Regions from separate parts of the Clostridioides sp. LIBA-7602 genome, predicted to be linked through region 1. Evidence: a T-box and tRNA genes for the amino acid it is inferred to sense, from the RefSeq annotation. Region 1 holds a T-box; the other holds one or more tRNA genes.
What was found. The T-box of region 1 lies ahead of leuS (leucine--tRNA ligase). A T-box ahead of a tRNA ligase gene usually reads a tRNA of that ligase, here a tRNA-Leu.
Positions count from the first base shown of each region.

Region 2: it has a tRNA-Leu gene. The T-box ahead of leuS (leucine--tRNA ligase) is inferred to sense a tRNA for this amino acid. The anticodon was not compared.

Region 1 covers NZ_CP196991.1:2,933,413-2,943,841, forward strand. Annotated here, with positions in the region: gene ACTG45_RS14055 (RidA family protein) at 113-493, opposite strand; gene ilvA (threonine ammonia-lyase) at 588-1,805, opposite strand; gene aspD (aspartate 4-decarboxylase) at 2,464-4,092, shown strand; gene ACTG45_RS14070 (asparaginase) at 4,213-5,208, shown strand; gene leuS (leucine--tRNA ligase) at 5,296-7,716, opposite strand; T-box leader at 7,824-8,014, opposite strand; gene rsfS (ribosome silencing factor) at 8,067-8,417, opposite strand; gene yqeK (bis(5'-nucleosyl)-tetraphosphatase (symmetrical) YqeK) at 8,533-9,105, opposite strand; gene nadD (nicotinate-nucleotide adenylyltransferase) at 9,106-9,795, opposite strand; gene recX (recombination regulator RecX) at 10,071-10,429, shown strand, end outside.
Region 2 covers NZ_CP196991.1:147,697-158,125, reverse strand. Annotated here, with positions in the region: tRNA gene ACTG45_RS01100 (tRNA-Arg) at 663-736, opposite strand; tRNA gene ACTG45_RS01095 (tRNA-Gly) at 746-820, opposite strand; tRNA gene ACTG45_RS01090 (tRNA-Asp) at 831-907, opposite strand; tRNA gene ACTG45_RS01085 (tRNA-Val) at 913-988, opposite strand; tRNA gene ACTG45_RS01080 (tRNA-Gly) at 994-1,067, opposite strand; tRNA gene ACTG45_RS01075 (tRNA-Glu) at 1,077-1,151, opposite strand; tRNA gene ACTG45_RS01070 (tRNA-Met) at 1,167-1,242, opposite strand; tRNA gene ACTG45_RS01065 (tRNA-Leu) at 1,258-1,343, opposite strand; tRNA gene ACTG45_RS01060 (tRNA-Asn) at 1,349-1,423, opposite strand; rRNA gene rrf (5S ribosomal RNA) at 1,430-1,546, opposite strand; rRNA gene ACTG45_RS01050 (23S ribosomal RNA) at 1,677-4,573, opposite strand; tRNA gene ACTG45_RS01045 (tRNA-Ala) at 4,885-4,960, opposite strand; rRNA gene ACTG45_RS01040 (16S ribosomal RNA) at 5,016-6,518, opposite strand; tRNA gene ACTG45_RS01035 (tRNA-Ile) at 6,629-6,705, opposite strand; tRNA gene ACTG45_RS01030 (tRNA-Leu) at 6,717-6,805, opposite strand; rRNA gene rrf (5S ribosomal RNA) at 6,811-6,927, opposite strand; rRNA gene ACTG45_RS01020 (23S ribosomal RNA) at 7,128-10,024, opposite strand; tRNA gene ACTG45_RS01015 (tRNA-Ala) at 10,336-10,411, opposite strand.

The sequences.
Region 1 (10,429 bases):
TTTGTGAATACACTTTGATAAAAGGCCTGCAAAAAAGGCATGAATCCTTAGGATAAAAATACCCAAGAATTCATGCCTAATCTAATAGTTACATGTTCCAAATTATATATTCTTATAATACAGCTATTACTTCTATTTCAACTTTAACGTCTTTTGGTAATCTAGCAACTTCTACACAAGCTCTTGCTGGTTTATTTTCTCCAAAATATTCAGCATAAACTTCGTTTATAGCTCCAAATTCATTCATATCTTTTATAAATACTGTAGTTTTTACTACATTTGAAAAATCAGCTCCACTTTCAGCTAATATAGCTTTAAGATTTTTTAAAGATTGAGCAGTTTGAGCTTGTACATCTCCTTCAACTACTTCCATAGTCTCTGGTACAAGAGGAACTTGTCCAGATACAAATAATAAGTTTCCAGCTTTTATAGCTTGAGAGTATGGTCCTAAAGCTGCTGGTGCATCATTAGTATGTATTACTTCATGTTTCATTTTAAAATCCTCCTAATTCGTTAATCTAATACACATAAAATGTATCTTTATACACTATTATACTATTTTTCTTGTATATTATATACACTTTTTATTATAATTCTATAATTTTAAAACCTTTTTCTTCTATAGCTTTCTTTATTTTAGCTATATGGTCATAATCTATTGTCTCTAATATAAATTCCGCACTTTGTTTTCCTAAAGCTTCCCCTGCTGATAATTTACCTTGATTAGCACTTAAAATGTTTCCACCATTCTCACTTATTATTCTAGTTAATTCAGCAAAGTTTCCTGGCTTGTCTTCCATAATTGTACTAAATGAATATCTTCTTCCTTCTTTAGCTAAAGCAACACCTATTATTCTATATAATGTATTTATGTCTATATTACCACCAGATATTATACAAACTACATTTTCATCTTTTGCTGGTACATACTTACCACTTAATATAGCAGCTGTACATACAGCTCCAGCACCTTCTGAAACTATCTTTTGACTTTCCATCATAAATAATATTGATTCTGCAATTTCTGTTTCTTCAACCACAACTATTTCATCAACTAATTCATGTATTATTTCAAAAGTTAAATCTCCTGGAGTTTTAACAGCTATACCATCAGCTATTGTAGTATCATTAAATGCTGTTGTTACTTTTCCATTTTTAACTGATTCTTTCATTGAAGGTATATTTGCAGTTTGAACACCAACTATTTTAACATTAGGATTTAATGCTTTTGCTGCAACAGCAATACCAGAGATGATTCCTCCACCACCAACTGGGCATAATATAGTATCAACTTTATTGTCTAATTGTTCGAAAATTTCAAGAGATATAGTTCCTTGTCCTGCTATAACATATTTATCATTGAATGGATGTAAGAAAGTTGCTCCTGTTTCTTTTTGTATTTCAACAGCTTTTGCATATGCATCATCATAAACCGCACCATTTAAAACTACTTCTGCTCCATACCCTTTAGTTGCGCTAACTTTTGCTAAAGGTGCAGTTGCTGGCATTACTATTGTAGATTTTATACCAGTCATTTTCGCCCCTAATGCAACACCTTGAGCATGATTTCCTGCACTTGAAGCTATAACTCCACTTGCTTTTTCTTCATCTGTTAAACTTGCTATTTTGTTGCAAGCTCCTCTTAATTTAAAAGAACCTGTTTTTTGAAGGTTTTCACATTTATAGAACACCTTTGCACCTGTTTTTTCGCTAAGTTTAACGCTTTCAAGTAAATCAGTTTTTTTAACTATGTCTTTAATGGTCTCTCTAGCTTCTTTTACATCTGTTAAGGTAACATTTATCATTTTATTCCACTCCCGTAAATCCAATTTTTGTTTATTACTTTATATATAATTCTATATCTTTTTTTTTTAAAAATCAACATGTAAACGATTTTTATAATTTTTTAATTAATCACAAAAAAACTAAAAATACAACAATTGAATACAATAAACACATATCTTCAATTCGTTTAAATTACATTAAATGATAATTTAAAAATATATTTTACAATTTTATCAAAATAACAATGTATTCTTTATTATTTTTATTAAAATTTATATTTTATATTATTTTATTTACTTATAGACTCTTTTTTTAGCTTTTTTTAACCTTATTAAAGTCAACAAAATAATAATAAATATATATTACTAAACAACTTCAATGTAAAAGAAAGTTTTACTTTATTTTTATTCAAAATTAGAAAACTATACATTAATAATAAAATATAATAAAAAAACTAAAATGCCAATCAAATTGAAGTTTTATTTTATATAGTAATCATTTTTTATTAAAAGGTATTTTTTATTTTAATATACATTTAATAAGGTTAAATAGAATAATCATTTTAATTTTATACTTTACTTTTTCTATAAACCTATTATAATTAAAGTATAATCATTTTGGTAACTTGTTTATTTTATTATAAAAATGTGAAACTTATTACATAAGGAGGAATTTAACATGAAAAATAATACTTATAAAGAAATCAAAAACATATATGGAAAAATAAGCCCTTTTGAATTTAAGGACAAATTAATAGATATTGCAAAATACACTGCAAAGGAAAATAACAGGGAATTACTTGATGCAGGTCGTGGTAATCCAAACTGGACTTGCTCAACTGCCAGAGAAGCTTTTTTTACTTTTGGTCATTTTGCTATTACTGAAACTCGTTCTAATTGGGATTTAGGTCACTTGGCTGGAATGCCTCAAAAGAAAGGTATAAAAGAAAGATTTTTTAAATTTATAAATGAAAATATAGATATGCCTGGAGCATATTTAGCTAGAGATATTATAAACTTTGGTATAAATGAACTTGGATTTGATGGAGATGAATTTGTTCATGAATTAGCTGATGGAATCATTGGTGATAACTATCCACTTCCAGATAGAATGTTACCTCATATGGAAAAAATAGTACATGATTACTTAGTTCAAGAAATGAAATACGATATATCAGGTAAATATGGTGATGTAGAGATTTTTGCTGTTGAAGGTGCTACAGCTGCCATGTGTTATATTTTTGATTCATTAATGGCTAATGAACTCCTAAAAAAAGGTGATACTATAGCTTTAATGACTCCAATATTTACACCTTATCTTGAAATACCTAATCTTCCTCGTTACGATTTTAAAGTTGTAAATATAAATGCTAATGAAGTTGATGAAAAAGGTGCTCATACATGGCAATACACAAAAAAAGAATTAGAAAAACTTCGTGACAAGTCTATTAAAGCTTTATTTGTTGTCAATCCAAATAATCCTGCATCTATAGCTATGGATGACACATCTTGTAATAACCTAATAGATGTGATTGAGAATTATAACAAAGATTTAATGATAATATCAGATGATGTGTATGGAACTTTTGTAGAAGACTTTTCATCATTAATGTCAAAACTTCCTTACAACACTGTTGGAGTTTATTCTTATTCAAAATATTTTGGAGTTACAGGATGGAGACTTGGTACATTTGCACTTCATAAGAAGAATGTTTTTGATAAGAAGATAAATGATTTAACTGGAGAACTAAAAAAATCAGTAGATAAGCGTTACAGTGATATGAGTCTTAATCCTTCTAGTCTTTCATTTATGGAAAGAGTTGTTGCTGATAGTAGACTTGTTGCTCTTAATCATACTGCGGGTCTTTCTACTCCTCAGCAAGTACAAATGGCATTTTTCTCTGCCTTTGCCTTAATTGACAAAGTTGATGCCTACAAAAAACTTAATATGAGTATTTGTCATAGACGTCAGAAGCTACTGTTTGAAGCTTTAGAGCTTCCAATCAATGAAAGTAAAAATAATGCTGCATATTATACTCAGTTTGATATTGAAGAATGGGCTAAATTAAACTATGGAGAAGACTTATTTAAATTTATAAATAAAAATTCCACTCCAGTAGATGTTCTTTATAAATTAGCTAATGACTATTCTGTAGTCTTACTTAGTGGAAATGGATTCTATGGCCCTGAATGGTCAATTAGAATATCTCTAGCAAATTTATATGATGAAGCTTACACTAAGATAGGAAAAGCCATAAGAGAAATACTAAATAGCTACGTTACTGAATGGCAAAAAACTATTAAATAGTTCTATTACACTGAAATATCTAAATTATATGAATAAAAGAATTTATGTAGACCTTAGCTACTTTTTTTGATATAATCCTATCGGAATTATAAATTTTATTTATGAAAGGCAGAGAATAGTATGAGTATTAAGAAAAAAGTTGCCATAGTTTTTACTGGTGGAACTATATCTATGACAGTAGATGATAAAGTGGGAGCTGCTATACCAACCTTATCAGGGGAACAAATATTATCAATGGTTACCAACATTGATAAAGTTGCAGATGTTGAGGTCTTTAACTTTGATGAAATTCCAGGACCTCATATAACGCCTTATAGAATGATGGAATTAAAAAATTATGTAAATGATTTATTAGCTAGAAAAGATATTACAGGAGTTGTAATAACACATGGTACAGATAGTTTAGAAGAAACAGCTTATTTTCTAGACCTTACAATTGATAATATCAAACCTGTAATAGTCACAGGTGCTATGAGAAGTAGCTCTGAGCTTGGATATGATGGTTCAAGTAATTTATCTGCATCAGTTTGTACTGCTGTATCTAAAGATGCTATGGGCAAAGGTGTTCTTGTAGTTTTAAACAATGAAGTATTATTGGCTTCTGAAGCTACTAAAACAAATACTCTTTCTTTAAATACATTTAAATCTTTAACTAGTGGCCCATTAGGAATAATTGACTGTAATGAACTTGTTCTTACAAGAGATATCGTAAATAGAACAATTATAGATACTGATAAAGTAGAATCTAAAGTTGCTTTATTTAAAGCATATGTAGGAGAAAATGCAGACTTTATAAGATTTGCTGTTGATAGTGGATATAAAGGTATAGTTATTGAGGCAATGGGTAGAGGTAATATTCCTCCTCAGATGCTTTCTGGAGTTGAATATGCTAGAGAAAAAGGACTTCCTGTTGTTATAGTTTCTAGATGCCACTCAGGTAGAGTGTTTGATAGCTATGGTTATTATGGCTCTGGCAGAGATTTAAAAAATCTTGGATGTATATTTGGTGGAGACCTTCCAGGTCAAAAAGCTAGAATAAAACTTATCTTGGCACTTGGAAAAACTGATAATCTTGATGAAATCAAGGATTTCTTTGAAAAAGGAATCTACTGTTAATTATAATAAATCTTAAAACAATAAACCCCTATTACAAATTTTTAATTAATTTGTAATAGGGGTATTATTTTATCTTATAGTTTTGATTTATTTCACAACTACATTAACTAACTTCTTAGGTACAGCAACAACTTTAACTATAGTTTTGCCTTCAACTAATCCTTTTATTTTTTCATCTTCTAAAGCTACTTTTTCCATTTCTTCTTTAGATATATTTGAGTTAACAGTTAATTTTCCTCTAACTTTTCCATTAACTTGTACAACAACTTCTATTTCATCTTTTACTAAAGCTTTTTCATCATACTTAGGCCAATCTATATCAAATACGCTTCCATCTTTACCTATCATAGTCCATAATTCTTCACCTAAATGAGGTGCAAATGGTGCAATTATAGTTACTATAGTTTGTACACCTTCTTTTATAACTGCTTCATTTATATTATCTAACTCTTTATATTTATACATATCATTTATTAATTCCATAAGAGCTGATATAGCAGTATTAAATCCAAATTTTTCACTTAAATCAGCTGTAACTTTTTTAAGTGTAGAATGTATAGTATATCTCATATCTTTATCTTGAGAATTTAATTCTCCAAACTCTACGTCCTTTTTAACTACATCTGCTAACTCATCAACCAATCTATAAACTCTATTTAAGAATCTAAAGCATCCATCAACACCTTGCTCTGACCAGTCTAAATCTCTTTCTGGTGGTGCTGCAAATAATACAAAAAGTCTTGCAGTATCTGCTCCATACTCATCAATTATATCCATAGGTGATACTGTATTACCTTTAGATTTACTCATTTTAGAACCATCCATAAGAACCATTCCTTGAGTAAGTAAGTTTTTAAATGGCTCATCGAAATCTACCATCCCCATACTCTTAAATGCTTTTACAAACCATCTTGCATAAAGCAAGTGCATTATAGCATGTTCTACTCCGCCTATATATTGGTCTACTGGATGCCATCTATTAACTAACGCTTTACTAAATGGCTCATTTTCATTATTGCTATCCACATATCTCAAGAAATACCAAGAAGAATCTACAAATGTATCCATAGTGTCAACTTCTCTTCTAGCTGGTTTTCCACAGTGAGGACAAGTTGTTGACATAAATTGCTTTGAAGTAGTAAGTGGAGATTCCCCTTTTCCAGTAAACTCAACGTCAGTTGGTAAAAGAACTGGTAAATCTTCTTTCTTAACTGGAACTATTCCACATTCATCACAATAAACTACAGGTATAGGACAACCCCAATATCTTTGTCTTGAAACTAACCAGTCTCTTAATCTATAGTTAATAGTTCTCTTTCCTCTACCTTCTTTTTCTAATTTATCTATTATTCCTTCAAATCCTTCTGAAGCATCTAATCCATTAAACTCTTCTGAGTTTATCATTTTGTTATCTTCTGTTATTACATCTATTATATCTAAATTATATTTCTCAGCAAATTCTCTATCTCTTTCATCATGTGCAGGAACTGCCATTATAGCTCCAGTTCCATATTCAACTAACACATAATTAGCTATCCATAGAGGAACCTTCTTACCATTTAAAGGATTTATAACGTATCTACCTATAAACATTCCTTCTTTTTCTACATCAGCCGCTGTTCTTTCTATTTCTGTCATTGTATGCATTTTTTGAACAAAAGCTTCAACCTCTGCTTCATATTCAGTACCAGCAACCAATTCTTTAACTAACTCATGTTCTGGAGCAAGTACCATATAAGTAACTCCATAAGTTGTATCTGGTCTAGTTGTAAATACTGTCATAGACTTATCAGTTCCATCTATATCAAAAACTAAGTCTGCTCCTGTACTCTTACCTATCCAATTTTTTTGCATTATTTTAACCTTTTCTGGCCATCCATCTAATGTATCTAAATCATTAAGTAATTCTTCTGCAAATTCAGTAGTCTTAAAATACCATTGCTCTAAATCTTTCTTTAATACTGTTGCTTTACATCTCTCACATGCTCCTTGAACAACTTGCTCATTTGCAAGAACAGTCTCACAAGAAGGACACCAGTTAACATAAGATTTTTTCTTATATGCAAGTCCATGTTCTAAAAATTTCAAAAATATCTCTTGAGTAAATCTATAGTATTCTGGAGTTGAAGTTGCTACTTCTTTATCCCAATCATAGCTAAGGCCTAATAAATTTAATTGTTCTTTCATTTCTTCTATATTTTCCATTGTCCATTTGTGTGGATGTATCCCATGCTTTATAGCAGCATTTTCAGCTGGTAAACCAAAAGAATCCCATCCCATTGGATGAAGTACATTATACCCTTCCATTTTTTTGAATCTTGCGACAACATCACCTATAGAATAGTTTCTAACATGACCCATGTGTATCTTTCCAGATGGATAAGGGAACATTTCTAATGTGTAATAATTAGGTTTTTCAGTTTGTGCTGTATCCATCTTGTATTGATTATTGTCTTTCCAAATTTTTTGCCATTTCGATTCTACTTCTTTAAAATTATATACGCTCATATTTTGCCTCCTATTTTAGTTGTGTTCAACTACCTTATTTAATATTATTTACTTATAATTTCCAAATAATTCCTTGAAAATAAAAAATCCTCGTCACTAAACTTACGTTTAGGGACGAGGATAAATCTTCGCGGTACCACCCTAATTAGCCTACATTATATAGACCCTCTTAGATAGCTTTTAATCCAGCTACGGAAAATAGATTTCAATCTAGTAAGTTCAAAGTTATATAATATTAGTTCTCACCTGCCACTAACTCTCTGAAAAAATATAGTCTTTTACTGCTCTAGTCTATTCAATTTAATATAATTTTTGAAATTTTCTAATTATAATAACATATATTATCATGTTTATGCTAATGTGTCAATATCTATATAAGGTGCATCTTTCCATAATTTTTCTAAATTATAAAATCCTCTGTTTTCCTCATTAAATACATGAACCATTACATCTCCATAATCAAGAAGTACCCAAGTTTGAGTGCTTTGTCCTTCTTTTCCTCTTGGTTCTAGTCCTAGTTTTGATAATTCATCTTCTACATTATCAGCAATAGCTTTTACCTGTCTCTGAGAAGATGCTGTAGTGATAATAAAGTAATCACACAAACTAGAAACCTTTCCTATATTTATTATAACTGTATCTTGACCCAGTTTATCTTCTATGGCATCATATGCTATTTTTGTCATTTGTTCCACTGTCATATAAAATTCCTCACTTTCCTAATTAAAGTACACTTAGTTATTGTAACATATTAATATGATTTTGTAACATAGTCAACTTTAAATTTATTAATATATTTACCTTTATGCAGGTTTTTTATAATAACTTTTCTTTAATTAGATAGTTTCTTGCCATAACTGTTCTTGGATGTATCTCTTCTTCTTTATTGATAACAAACATTAAAGTATTATTAAAAGAAGTCAAAAGTGCTTCATCAAGCTTTCCCCCATATGCTAAATCTCTTAATGTATCTACAACTGGGAATTTTCTTCCTTCTTCAATTAAATCTGCTATGTAAATTATTTTTTCTAAAAGAGACATATCTTCTCTTCCTGTCGTATGATATTTGATTGCATTTATAACATCTTCATCTTCTATTCCAAACTCATACTTACATATGTATGACCCAATTACACTATGAGATAGAGAGCGATTTCCATCCTCTATTGGGTCTAAGTATATTTCATACTTATTTACATAATCTTCTATTTCTTTATCGCTTAAATACTTTGCACAATCATGAATCATTCCTGCTAAACAAGCTTTTTCTTTGTCACACCCATAAATCTCACATAATTTTTCAGCACATTTTGCAACATTTTTTGAGTGGCTAAGCCTCCCCACTGGTAGCATTTGATTTAGTCTCTGGTTAATATTCTCTAAGTTCATTTAATCATCTCCATATTGATATAGTTTATTTTCATATAAATAATTTTCTACATTTTCGGGTACTAAGTAACGTATTGACTTGCCTTCATTTAGCTGTTCCCTTATATATGTGGACGATATATCCAGTGATGGAACATAAACTGTTATAATGTCAGCATCATACTTTTTAGTTAACTTTTCTATAGTCTCTTGTGACCTTAACAAACTAATTCCTGGTCTTGTCGCAGCTATAAAGGTAGCTAACTCAAAGTTTTTCTTTACATCTTTCCACTCTTCAACACTACAAATAGCATCTGCCCCTGTTATAAAATAAATATCTGCATCTTTGTATTTTTTCTTCAAGTATTTTAATGTGTCTATTGTATAAGTCCTTTTTTTTCTTTCGATTTCTACTTTTGAAACTAAAAAATCTTCGTTGCTTTCAGTTGCTAGAAGTGTCATATTATATCTATCATACTTGTCTGTAGTGATACATAGTTTATGTGGTGGATTTCCTGATGGTATAAAGATAATTTTGTCAATGTCATACTTGTCTCTAATAAACTCTGCTGTTGCTAAATGAGCATAGTGTATAGGGTCAAAAGTACCTCCCAATATACCTATTTTGATTTTGCCTTTATGGCGATTAAATTTCTCTAGTTTTTCAGTATTTTTCAATTCCGCCTTCTTAACTAGATTTTCGCTTTTCATATTTTGTCTCCTTTTAATGTTATAATACTATTGTACCATTATTTTTTATTTCTTAAAGCTTATAATTTATTTTTTTTGGTATATAATTATATTTATATGCTAAAAAATGCTTTAAAAAATAATTATTTAACATGTTTTTACTTTACTTTTTAATAAAAATAACTTTTTACTATTTTGTCTTAATTTTGATAAAATATAACATATAAATGTAAGTTTTTTATTAAATTTTATTAGTTGCTTTTGTTAATATAATTACATACAAAAAGGGAGGATTTATGGGCACAATTACTAAGATAGAACAACAAAAAAGAAATGATGATAGAGTTAATATTTATGTAGATGATAAATTTTTTATTGCTATATTTAAAGAACTTGTTTATACATTCAATTTAAAAAAGGGTAATGAAATAAATGAAGAGGAATTAAAACCTCTTTTAGACGATGAAATGTATATAAAAGCTAAAAATAAAGCACTAAATATTTTATCTCATGCTGACCAGTCTGAAAAAAAAATAAAAGAAAAGTTATCAGCAGAATTTGATGAAAACATAATTGATAGAGTTATAGATTTTCTTAAAAATTATAATCTCGTAAATGATAGTGTATTAGCTCAAAAAATAGTTAATACAAATGT
Region 2 (10,429 bases), 1.5 Mb from region 1:
AAACCTATTTAATATATCATTAACTAATATATATTTACTACAATAAATTTGATAATCTACTCATCAATTGTAAAATTAAAAGATTATCTATCATTAATATTATCTTATTAATGTAATTTTTATCTTAAAGTAATAACTTGCTTTATACCTAGTTTAGATAAATTTATTTTAATATGTTACTTTATTTTAATATGTTACTATAAATTACTATTAAAAGTTATTTTCCATAACTAAAATAACACACATTCTCAAATTTATACATTCATCACTCATACTATTATAATCCATTTAGTATAATCTATAAATGTTACATTACATTGTCAATTCTTTATAATACTTAACTTTTTATAATCTATTATATAGGTACAATTAATTACTCTATAAGTTCATAAGGTAATCTAATGTATTAATATTCTAAAGTATACAATATAATGTATATATTCTTTACCTACTAGTTAATAACTCCTTCTAACTATACGTTTCATAAACTTCTTGTAGACTATTATACATTACCATTCATATGTTTACAATATTAATGAATATACTGTAACTCTTACATATTTTAAAGTTTATAAAGAAAAAGACACAGGTAATGTACATGTATCCTGTGTCTTTTTAAACAATATAAAAGTTTACTATAAAATATAGTAAACTTTTCTTAATGAGCGCACAGGGATTCGAACCCCGGACACACGCCTTAGAAGGGCGTTGCTCTATCCAGCTGAGCTATGCACCCAAGTTATTATGGAGCGGGAAACGAGATTCGAACTCGCGACTTCAACCTTGGCAAGGTTGCGCTCTACCACTGAACTATTCCCGCTTATTTAGTTTGGCGACCTGGAAGGGGTTCGAACCCTCGACCTCCAGCGTGACAGGCTGGCATTCTAACCAACTGAACTACCAGGCCGCAAATGGTGGGACCAACAGGGCTCGAACCTGTGACCCCCTGCTTGTAAGGCAGGTGCTCTCCCAGCTGAGCTATGGTCCCATTTTTGGAGCGGGTGAAGGGGATCGAACCCTCACAGCTGGCTTGGAAGGCCAGAACTCTACCATTGAGCTACACCCGCATATTTAATTGGTGACTCGTAGGGGAATTGAACCCCTGTTACCGCCGTGAAAGGGCGGTGTCTTAACCTCTTGACCAACGAGCCATTTTAATATTTTAATGGTTGCGGAGGCAGGACTCGAACCTACGACCTTCGGGTTATGAGCCCGACGAGCTGCCAACTGCTCCACTCCGCGATATTGTTTTATAAGTGCCGAAGACCGGAATCGAACCGGTACGAGAGGTAAGTCCCGCAGGATTTTAAGTCCTGTGCGTCTGCCAGTTCCGCCACTTCGGCTTTTTTGGCTCCAAGGGTGGGGCTCGAACCCACAGCCTACCGGTTAACAGCCGGTTGCTCCACCGTTGAGCTACCTTGGAACATTAACGTGGCTACGTCCTACTCTCCCAGGCAGTTTCCCACCAAGTACCATCAGCGCTAGAGAGCTTAACTTCTGTGTTCGGAATGGGAACAGGTGTATCCTCTCTGCTATTGTAACCACATAATCTTTATACTTAATATATTTTATGTTTAATATAACTATTAAACTTTAGAATCTAGTAAATACTAGTTTCCTTAGAGTTAGTACTCTAAAAACTACACATATATTTTACTGAATGGACATCAAATAATTTGGTCAAGTCCTCGACCTATTAGTATCGATAAGCTAAATACATTGCTGCACTTACACCTTCGACCTATCAACCAGATAGTCTTTCTGGGGTCTTACCCTTGCGGTGGGAAATCTTATCTTGAAGTTGGCTTCGCGCTTAGATGCTTTCAGCGCTTATCCATTCCGTACATAGCTACCCAGCCATGCCCTTGGCAGAACAACTGGTACACCAGAGGTACGTCCATCCCGGTCCTCTCGTACTAAGGACAGGTCTTCTCAAATTTCCTACGCCTGCGACGGATAGGGACCGAACTGTCTCACGACGTTCTGAACCCAGCTCGCGTACCACTTTAATGGGCGAACAGCCCAACCCTTGGGACCTACTACAGCCCCAGGATGTGATGAGCCGACATCGAGGTGCCAAACCTCCCCGTCGATGTGGACTCTTGGGGGAGATAAGCCTGTTATCCCCAGGGTAGCTTTTATCCGTTGAGCGATGGCCCTTCCACGCAGAACCACCGGATCACTAAGTCCGATTTTCATCCTTGCTCGACCTGTATGTCTTGCAATCAAGCTCTCTTTTGCCTTTACACTCTACGTACGATTTCCGACCGTACTGAGAGAACCTTTGAGCGCCTCCGTTACCTTTTGGGAGGCGACCGCCCCAGTCAAACTGCCCACCTGACAGTGTCCCAAGACCAGATTCATGGCCTATGGTTAGAGTCCCAGTACTACAAGGGTGGTATCCCAAGGATGGCTCCGCCAAAACTGGCGTCCTGGTTTCAAAGCCTCCCACCTATCCTGTACATGTAGTACCAAGACCCAATGTCAAGCTACAGTAAAGCTCCATGGGGTCTTTCCGTCCTGTCGCAGGTATCCGGCATCTTCACCGGAATTACAATTTCACCGAGTCTGTTGTTGAGACAGTGCCCAAATCGTTACGCCTTTCGTGCGGGTCGGAACTTACCCGACAAGGAATTTCGCTACCTTAGGACCGTTATAGTTACGGCCGCCGTTTACTGGGGCTTAAGTTCACTGCTTCGATTGCTCTAACAGATCCCCTTAACCTTCCAGCACCGGGCAGGCGTCAGCTCCTATACATCGTCTTGCGACTTAGCAGAAACCTATGTTTTTGGTAAACAGTCGCTTGGGCCTATTCTCTGCGGCCACCGGATGGTGGCACCCCTTATCCCTAAGTTACGGGGTCATTTTGCCGAGTTCCTTAACAACAGTTCTCTCGCGGGCCTTAGGATACTCTCCTCACCCACCTGTGTCGGTTTGCGGTACGGGTACCTTTAACCTCGATAGAGACTTTTCTTGACAGTGTGAAATCAGCTACTTCGCTACTAAATTTCGCTCCCCATCACATCCCAGCATTATCAAAGCGGATTTACCTACTCTGACTGCCTCAATGCTTGGGCACACATAACCAACAGTGTGCTTAGCTTATCCTACTGTGTCATCCCATCTCTCAAACGGTTATCGGTAGTACAGGAATATCAACCTGTTGTCCATCACCTACGCCTTTCGGCCTCAGCTTAGGTCCCGACTAACCCAGGGCGGACGAACCTTCCCCTGGAAACCTTGGGTTTACGGCCTGTGGGATTCTCACCCACATCTCGCTACTCATGCCAACATTCTCACTCCCATACTGTCCACATGTCCTTACGGTCATGCTTCAACCCGTATGGGAAGCTCCCCTACCCATCATAATGATGCCGTAGCTTCGGTAGTAAGTTTTAGCCCCGGAAATCTTCGGCGCAGGATCACTCGACCAGTGAGCTATTACGCACTCTTTGAATGAGTGGCTGCTTCTAAGCCAACATCCTGGTTGTCTGTGCAATCCCACATCCTTTACCACTTAACTTACATTTAGGGACCTTAGCTGACGATCTGGGCTGTTGCCCTTTCGACTATGAATCTTATCACCCACAGTCTGACTCCCAAGTATAAGATGACGGCATTCGGAGTTTGATAGTCTTCGGTAGGTGCAATACCCCCTAGGACATTCAGTGCTCTACCTCCGTATCTCTCACCTTGAGGCTAGCCCTAAAGCTATTTCGGGGAGAACCAGCTATCTCCGGGCTCGATTGGAATTTCACCGCTACCCACAAGTCATCCCCGAGCTTTTCAACGCTCGTGGGTTCGGACCTCCACGAAATTTTACTTTCGCTTCATCCTGCTCATGGGTAGGTCGCCCGGTTTCGGGTCTACGTCAAGTAACTGAACGCTCAGTTAAAACTCGCTTTCGCTACGGCTCCACACCTTAAGTGCTTAACCTTGCTACTTAACGTAACTCGTTGGCCCGTTCTACAAAAAGTACGCGGTCACACAAGAAATGTGCTTCCACAGCTTGTAAGTGCAGGGTTTCAGGTTCTATTTCACTCCCCTCCCGGGGTTCTTTTCACCTTTCCCTCACGGTACTATACGCTATCGGTCACTAGGTAGTATTTAGCCTTGGAGGGTGGTCCCTCCTGCTTCCCACAGGGTTTCACGTGTCCCGTGGTACTCTGGATCATATCTGAAGTCTTCTCGTTTAACATACAGGACTATTACCTTCTGTGGTGGGTCTTTCCAAACCTCTTCAATTACGATACCTCTTCGTTATGATATGTCCGCAACCCCAATAAAGAAAACTTTATTGGTTTGGGCTATTCCGCGTTCGCTCGCCGCTACTTACGGAATCGAATTTCTTTCTCTTCCTTCAGGTACTTAGATGTTTCAGTTCCCTGAGTTCCCCTCATTAAGCTATGTATTCACTTAATGATACTTAGACATTACTCTAAGTGAGTTTCCTCATTCGGAAATCTTCGGATCAAAGTTTACGTGCAACTCCCCGAAGCTTATCGCAGCTTATCACGTCCTTCATCGGCTCCTAGTGCCAAGGCATCCGCCCTGCACCCTTAATAACTTGACCAGTTAAAAAGGTTTGATAGATTAAAGTCTATCAACTTGATAATTTTAAAAAGTTATCAGCTTTATATCTTACAAATTAGATGTCATATCACTAAATATATATGCAGTTTTCAAAGTGCTAACGCACAACGCCAACGGATAAATCCCGTTGCTTAAAGTGCTAACGCACGTCGCCAACAAACAAACTTCACATTCGTTCAGTTTATTCTGTTGCTTAAGGTGCTAATGCACAAGGCTTGTATAAAAATAAGCTTAAAGTGCAATGTAAGAGTCTACTAGATAAATCAAAGATTTAAGTAATATGCTCTTAAATGGTGGAGATGAGGAGAGTCGAACTCCTGACCCCTTGCTTGCAAGGCAAGTGCTCTCCCAACTGAGCTACACCCCCAAATATGAAGTTCATAAAGAACTTTCAAAATTAAACAGTAGGCAATTCTCCTTAGAAAGGAGGTGATCCAGCCGCACCTTCCGATACGGCTACCTTGTTACGACTTCACCCCAGTTATTGATTCCACCTTCGACGACTTCTTCCAAAAGGTTAGATAATCGGCTTCGGGCGTCTCCAACTCCCGTGGTGTGACGGGCGGTGTGTACAAGACCCGGGAACGCATTCACCGCAGCATTCTGATCTGCGATTACTAGTAACTCCAGCTTCATGTAGGCGAGTTTCAGCCTACAATCCGAACTGAGAGTAGCTTTAAGGGATTAGCTCCACCTTACGGCTTGGCAACCCTCTGTACTACCCATTGTAGCACGTGTGTAGCCCTAAGCATAAGGGGCATGATGATTTGACGTCATCCCCACCTTCCTCCAGGTTATCCCTGGCAGTCTCTCTAGAGTGCCCAACTTAATGATGGCAACTAAAGACAAGGGTTGCGCTCGTTGCGGGACTTAACCCAACATCTCACGACACGAGCTGACGACAACCATGCACCACCTGTCACCAATGTCCCCGAAGGGAAGTCTCCGATTAAGGAGATGTCATTGGGATGTCAAGCTTAGGTAAGGTTCTTCGCGTTGCTTCGAATTAAACCACATGCTCCGCTACTTGTGCGGGTCCCCGTCAATTCCTTTGAGTTTCACTCTTGCGAGCGTACTTCCCAGGCGGAGTACTTAATGCGTTAGCTGCGGCACCGAGGGGGGTAACCCCCGACACCTAGTACTCATCGTTTACAGCGTGGACTACCAGGGTATCTAATCCTGTTTGCTCCCCACGCTTTCGTGCCTCAGCGTCAGTTACAGTCCAGAGAGCCGCCTTCGCAACTGGTGTTCCTCCTAATATCTACGCATTTCACCGCTACACTAGGAATTCCACTCTCCTCTCCTGCACTCAAGTCTCCCAGTTTCAAGAGCTTACTACGGTTGAGCCGTAGCCTTTCACTCCTGACTTGAAAGACCGCCTACGCACCCTTTACGCCCAGTAAATCCGGATAACGCTAGCCCCCTACGTATTACCGCGGCTGCTGGCACGTAGTTAGCCGGGGCTTCCTCCTCAAGTACCGTCATTATCTTCCTTGAGGACAGAGTTTTACGACCCGAAGGCCTTCATCACTCACGCGGCGTTGCTGCATCAGGCTTTCGCCCATTGTGCAATATTCCCCACTGCTGCCTCCCGTAGGAGTTTGGACCGTGTCTCAGTTCCAATGTGGCCGATCACCCTCTCAGGTCGGCTACTGATCGTCGCCTTGGTAAGCCGTTACCTTACCAACTAGCTAATCAGACGCGGGTCCATCCTGTACTGGCTCACCTTTGATATTTAAGAGATGCCTCTCAAATATGTTATCCCGTATTAGCATACCTTTCGGTATGTTATCCGTGTGTACAGGGTAGGTTACCCACGCGTTACTCACCCGTCCGCCGCTCTTTACCGAAGTAAATCGCTCAACTTGCATGTGTTAGGCACGCCGCCAGCGTTCATCCTGAGCCAGGATCAAACTCTCAAATAAAAGTTTATCAGGCTCAGATACTATTGTTATCAAAATATCTGGCTTTATGGTTTGTTTCTTGTTTTATAAATTAACCTACTGTTTAATTTTCAAAGTTCTTTAAATTATTGTGGTGGGCCATCAGGGACTCGAACCCCAGACCTACCGGTTATGAGCCGGGCGCTCTAACCAACTGAGCTAATGGCCCACAATAATTTGTGGTGCCGAAGACCGGAATCGAACCGGTACGAGAGGTAAGTCCCGCAGGATTTTAAGTCCTGTGCGTCTGCCAGTTCCGCCACTTCGGCACATCACCTGGCTATGTCCTACTCTCCCAGGCAGTTTCCCACCAAGTACCATCAGCGCTAGAGAGCTTAACTTCTGTGTTCGGAATGGGAACAGGTGTATCCTCTCTGCTATTATAACCAGATTATTGTCTAAATTTTCATTTAACTTTTTTCTAAGACAAGTATTATAATAACATCTTTGTCTTATTATGTCAATACTTTTTTTATTCGATTCTTTAGTTTATAAAACTACTAAAAATCTATAATTTTTGACAAGTTTAAACATATAGAGTTAGCACTCTAAAAACTACACATATATTTTATTGAATAGACATCAAATAATTTGGTCAAGTCCTCGACCTATTAGTATCGATAAGCTAAATACATTGCTGCACTTACACCTTCGACCTATCAACCAGATAGTCTTTCTGGGGTCTTACCCTTGCGGTGGGAAATCTTATCTTGAAGTTGGCTTCGCGCTTAGATGCTTTCAGCGCTTATCCATTCCGTACATAGCTACCCAGCCATGCCCTTGGCAGAACAACTGGTACACCAGAGGTACGTCCATCCCGGTCCTCTCGTACTAAGGACAGGTCTTCTCAAATTTCCTACGCCTGCGACGGATAGGGACCGAACTGTCTCACGACGTTCTGAACCCAGCTCGCGTACCACTTTAATGGGCGAACAGCCCAACCCTTGGGACCTACTACAGCCCCAGGATGTGATGAGCCGACATCGAGGTGCCAAACCTCCCCGTCGATGTGGACTCTTGGGGGAGATAAGCCTGTTATCCCCAGGGTAGCTTTTATCCGTTGAGCGATGGCCCTTCCACGCAGAACCACCGGATCACTAAGTCCGATTTTCATCCTTGCTCGACCTGTATGTCTTGCAATCAAGCTCTCTTTTGCCTTTACACTCTACGTACGATTTCCGACCGTACTGAGAGAACCTTTGAGCGCCTCCGTTACCTTTTGGGAGGCGACCGCCCCAGTCAAACTGCCCACCTGACAGTGTCCCAAGACCAGATTCATGGCCTATGGTTAGAGTCCCAGTACTACAAGGGTGGTATCCCAAGGATGGCTCCGCCAAAACTGGCGTCCTGGTTTCAAAGCCTCCCACCTATCCTGTACATGTAGTACCAAGACCCAATGTCAAGCTACAGTAAAGCTCCATGGGGTCTTTCCGTCCTGTCGCAGGTATCCGGCATCTTCACCGGAATTACAATTTCACCGAGTCTGTTGTTGAGACAGTGCCCAAATCGTTACGCCTTTCGTGCGGGTCGGAACTTACCCGACAAGGAATTTCGCTACCTTAGGACCGTTATAGTTACGGCCGCCGTTTACTGGGGCTTAAGTTCACTGCTTCGATTGCTCTAACAGATCCCCTTAACCTTCCAGCACCGGGCAGGCGTCAGCTCCTATACATCGTCTTGCGACTTAGCAGAAACCTATGTTTTTGGTAAACAGTCGCTTGGGCCTATTCTCTGCGGCCACCGGATGGTGGCACCCCTTATCCCTAAGTTACGGGGTCATTTTGCCGAGTTCCTTAACAACAGTTCTCTCGCGGGCCTTAGGATACTCTCCTCACCCACCTGTGTCGGTTTGCGGTACGGGTACCTTTAACCTCGATAGAGACTTTTCTTGACAGTGTGAAATCAGCTACTTCGCTACTAAATTTCGCTCCCCATCACATCCCAGCATTATCAAAGCGGATTTACCTACTCTGACTGCCTCAATGCTTGGGCACACATAACCAACAGTGTGCTTAGCTTATCCTACTGTGTCATCCCATCTCTCAAACGGTTATCGGTAGTACAGGAATATCAACCTGTTGTCCATCACCTACGCCTTTCGGCCTCAGCTTAGGTCCCGACTAACCCAGGGCGGACGAACCTTCCCCTGGAAACCTTGGGTTTACGGCCTGTGGGATTCTCACCCACATCTCGCTACTCATGCCAACATTCTCACTCCCATACTGTCCACATGTCCTTACGGTCATGCTTCAACCCGTATGGGAAGCTCCCCTACCCATCATAATGATGCCGTAGCTTCGGTAGTAAGTTTTAGCCCCGGAAATCTTCGGCGCAGGATCACTCGACCAGTGAGCTATTACGCACTCTTTGAATGAGTGGCTGCTTCTAAGCCAACATCCTGGTTGTCTGTGCAATCCCACATCCTTTACCACTTAACTTACATTTAGGGACCTTAGCTGACGATCTGGGCTGTTGCCCTTTCGACTATGAATCTTATCACCCACAGTCTGACTCCCAAGTATAAGATGACGGCATTCGGAGTTTGATAGTCTTCGGTAGGTGCAATACCCCCTAGGACATTCAGTGCTCTACCTCCGTATCTCTCACCTTGAGGCTAGCCCTAAAGCTATTTCGGGGAGAACCAGCTATCTCCGGGCTCGATTGGAATTTCACCGCTACCCACAAGTCATCCCCGAGCTTTTCAACGCTCGTGGGTTCGGACCTCCACGAAATTTTACTTTCGCTTCATCCTGCTCATGGGTAGGTCGCCCGGTTTCGGGTCTACGTCAAGTAACTGAACGCTCAGTTAAAACTCGCTTTCGCTACGGCTCCACACCTTAAGTGCTTAACCTTGCTACTTAACGTAACTCGTTGGCCCGTTCTACAAAAAGTACGCGGTCACACAAGAAATGTGCTTCCACAGCTTGTAAGTGCAGGGTTTCAGGTTCTATTTCACTCCCCTCCCGGGGTTCTTTTCACCTTTCCCTCACGGTACTATACGCTATCGGTCACTAGGTAGTATTTAGCCTTGGAGGGTGGTCCCTCCTGCTTCCCACAGGGTTTCACGTGTCCCGTGGTACTCTGGATCATATCTGAAGTCTTCTCGTTTAACATACAGGACTATTACCTTCTGTGGTGGGTCTTTCCAAACCTCTTCAATTACGATACCTCTTCGTTATGATATGTCCGCAACCCCAATAAAGAAAACTTTATTGGTTTGGGCTATTCCGCGTTCGCTCGCCGCTACTTACGGAATCGAATTTCTTTCTCTTCCTTCAGGTACTTAGATGTTTCAGTTCCCTGAGTTCCCCTCATTAAGCTATGTATTCACTTAATGATACTTAGACATTACTCTAAGTGAGTTTCCTCATTCGGAAATCTTCGGATCAAAGTTTACGTGCAACTCCCCGAAGCTTATCGCAGCTTATCACGTCCTTCATCGGCTCCTAGTGCCAAGGCATCCGCCCTGCACCCTTAATAACTTGACCAGTTAAAAAGGTTTGATAGATTAAAGTCTATCAACTTGATAATTTTAAAAAGTTATCAGCTTTATATATTACAAATTAGATGTCATATCACTAAATATATATGCAGTTTTCAAAGTACTAACGCACAGTGGCAACGGATAAATCCTGTTGCTTAAAGTGCTAATGCACGTCGCCAACAAACAAACTTCACATTCGTTCAGTTTATTCTGTTGCTTAAGGCGCTAACGCACAAGGCTTGTATAAAAATAAGCTTAAAGTGCAATGTAAGAGTCTACTATATAAATCAAAGATTTAAGTAATATGCTCTTAAATGGTGGAGATGAGGAGAGTCGAACTCCTGACCCCTTGCTTGCAAGGCAAGTGCTCTCCCAACTGAGCTACACCCCCAAATATGAAGTTCATAAA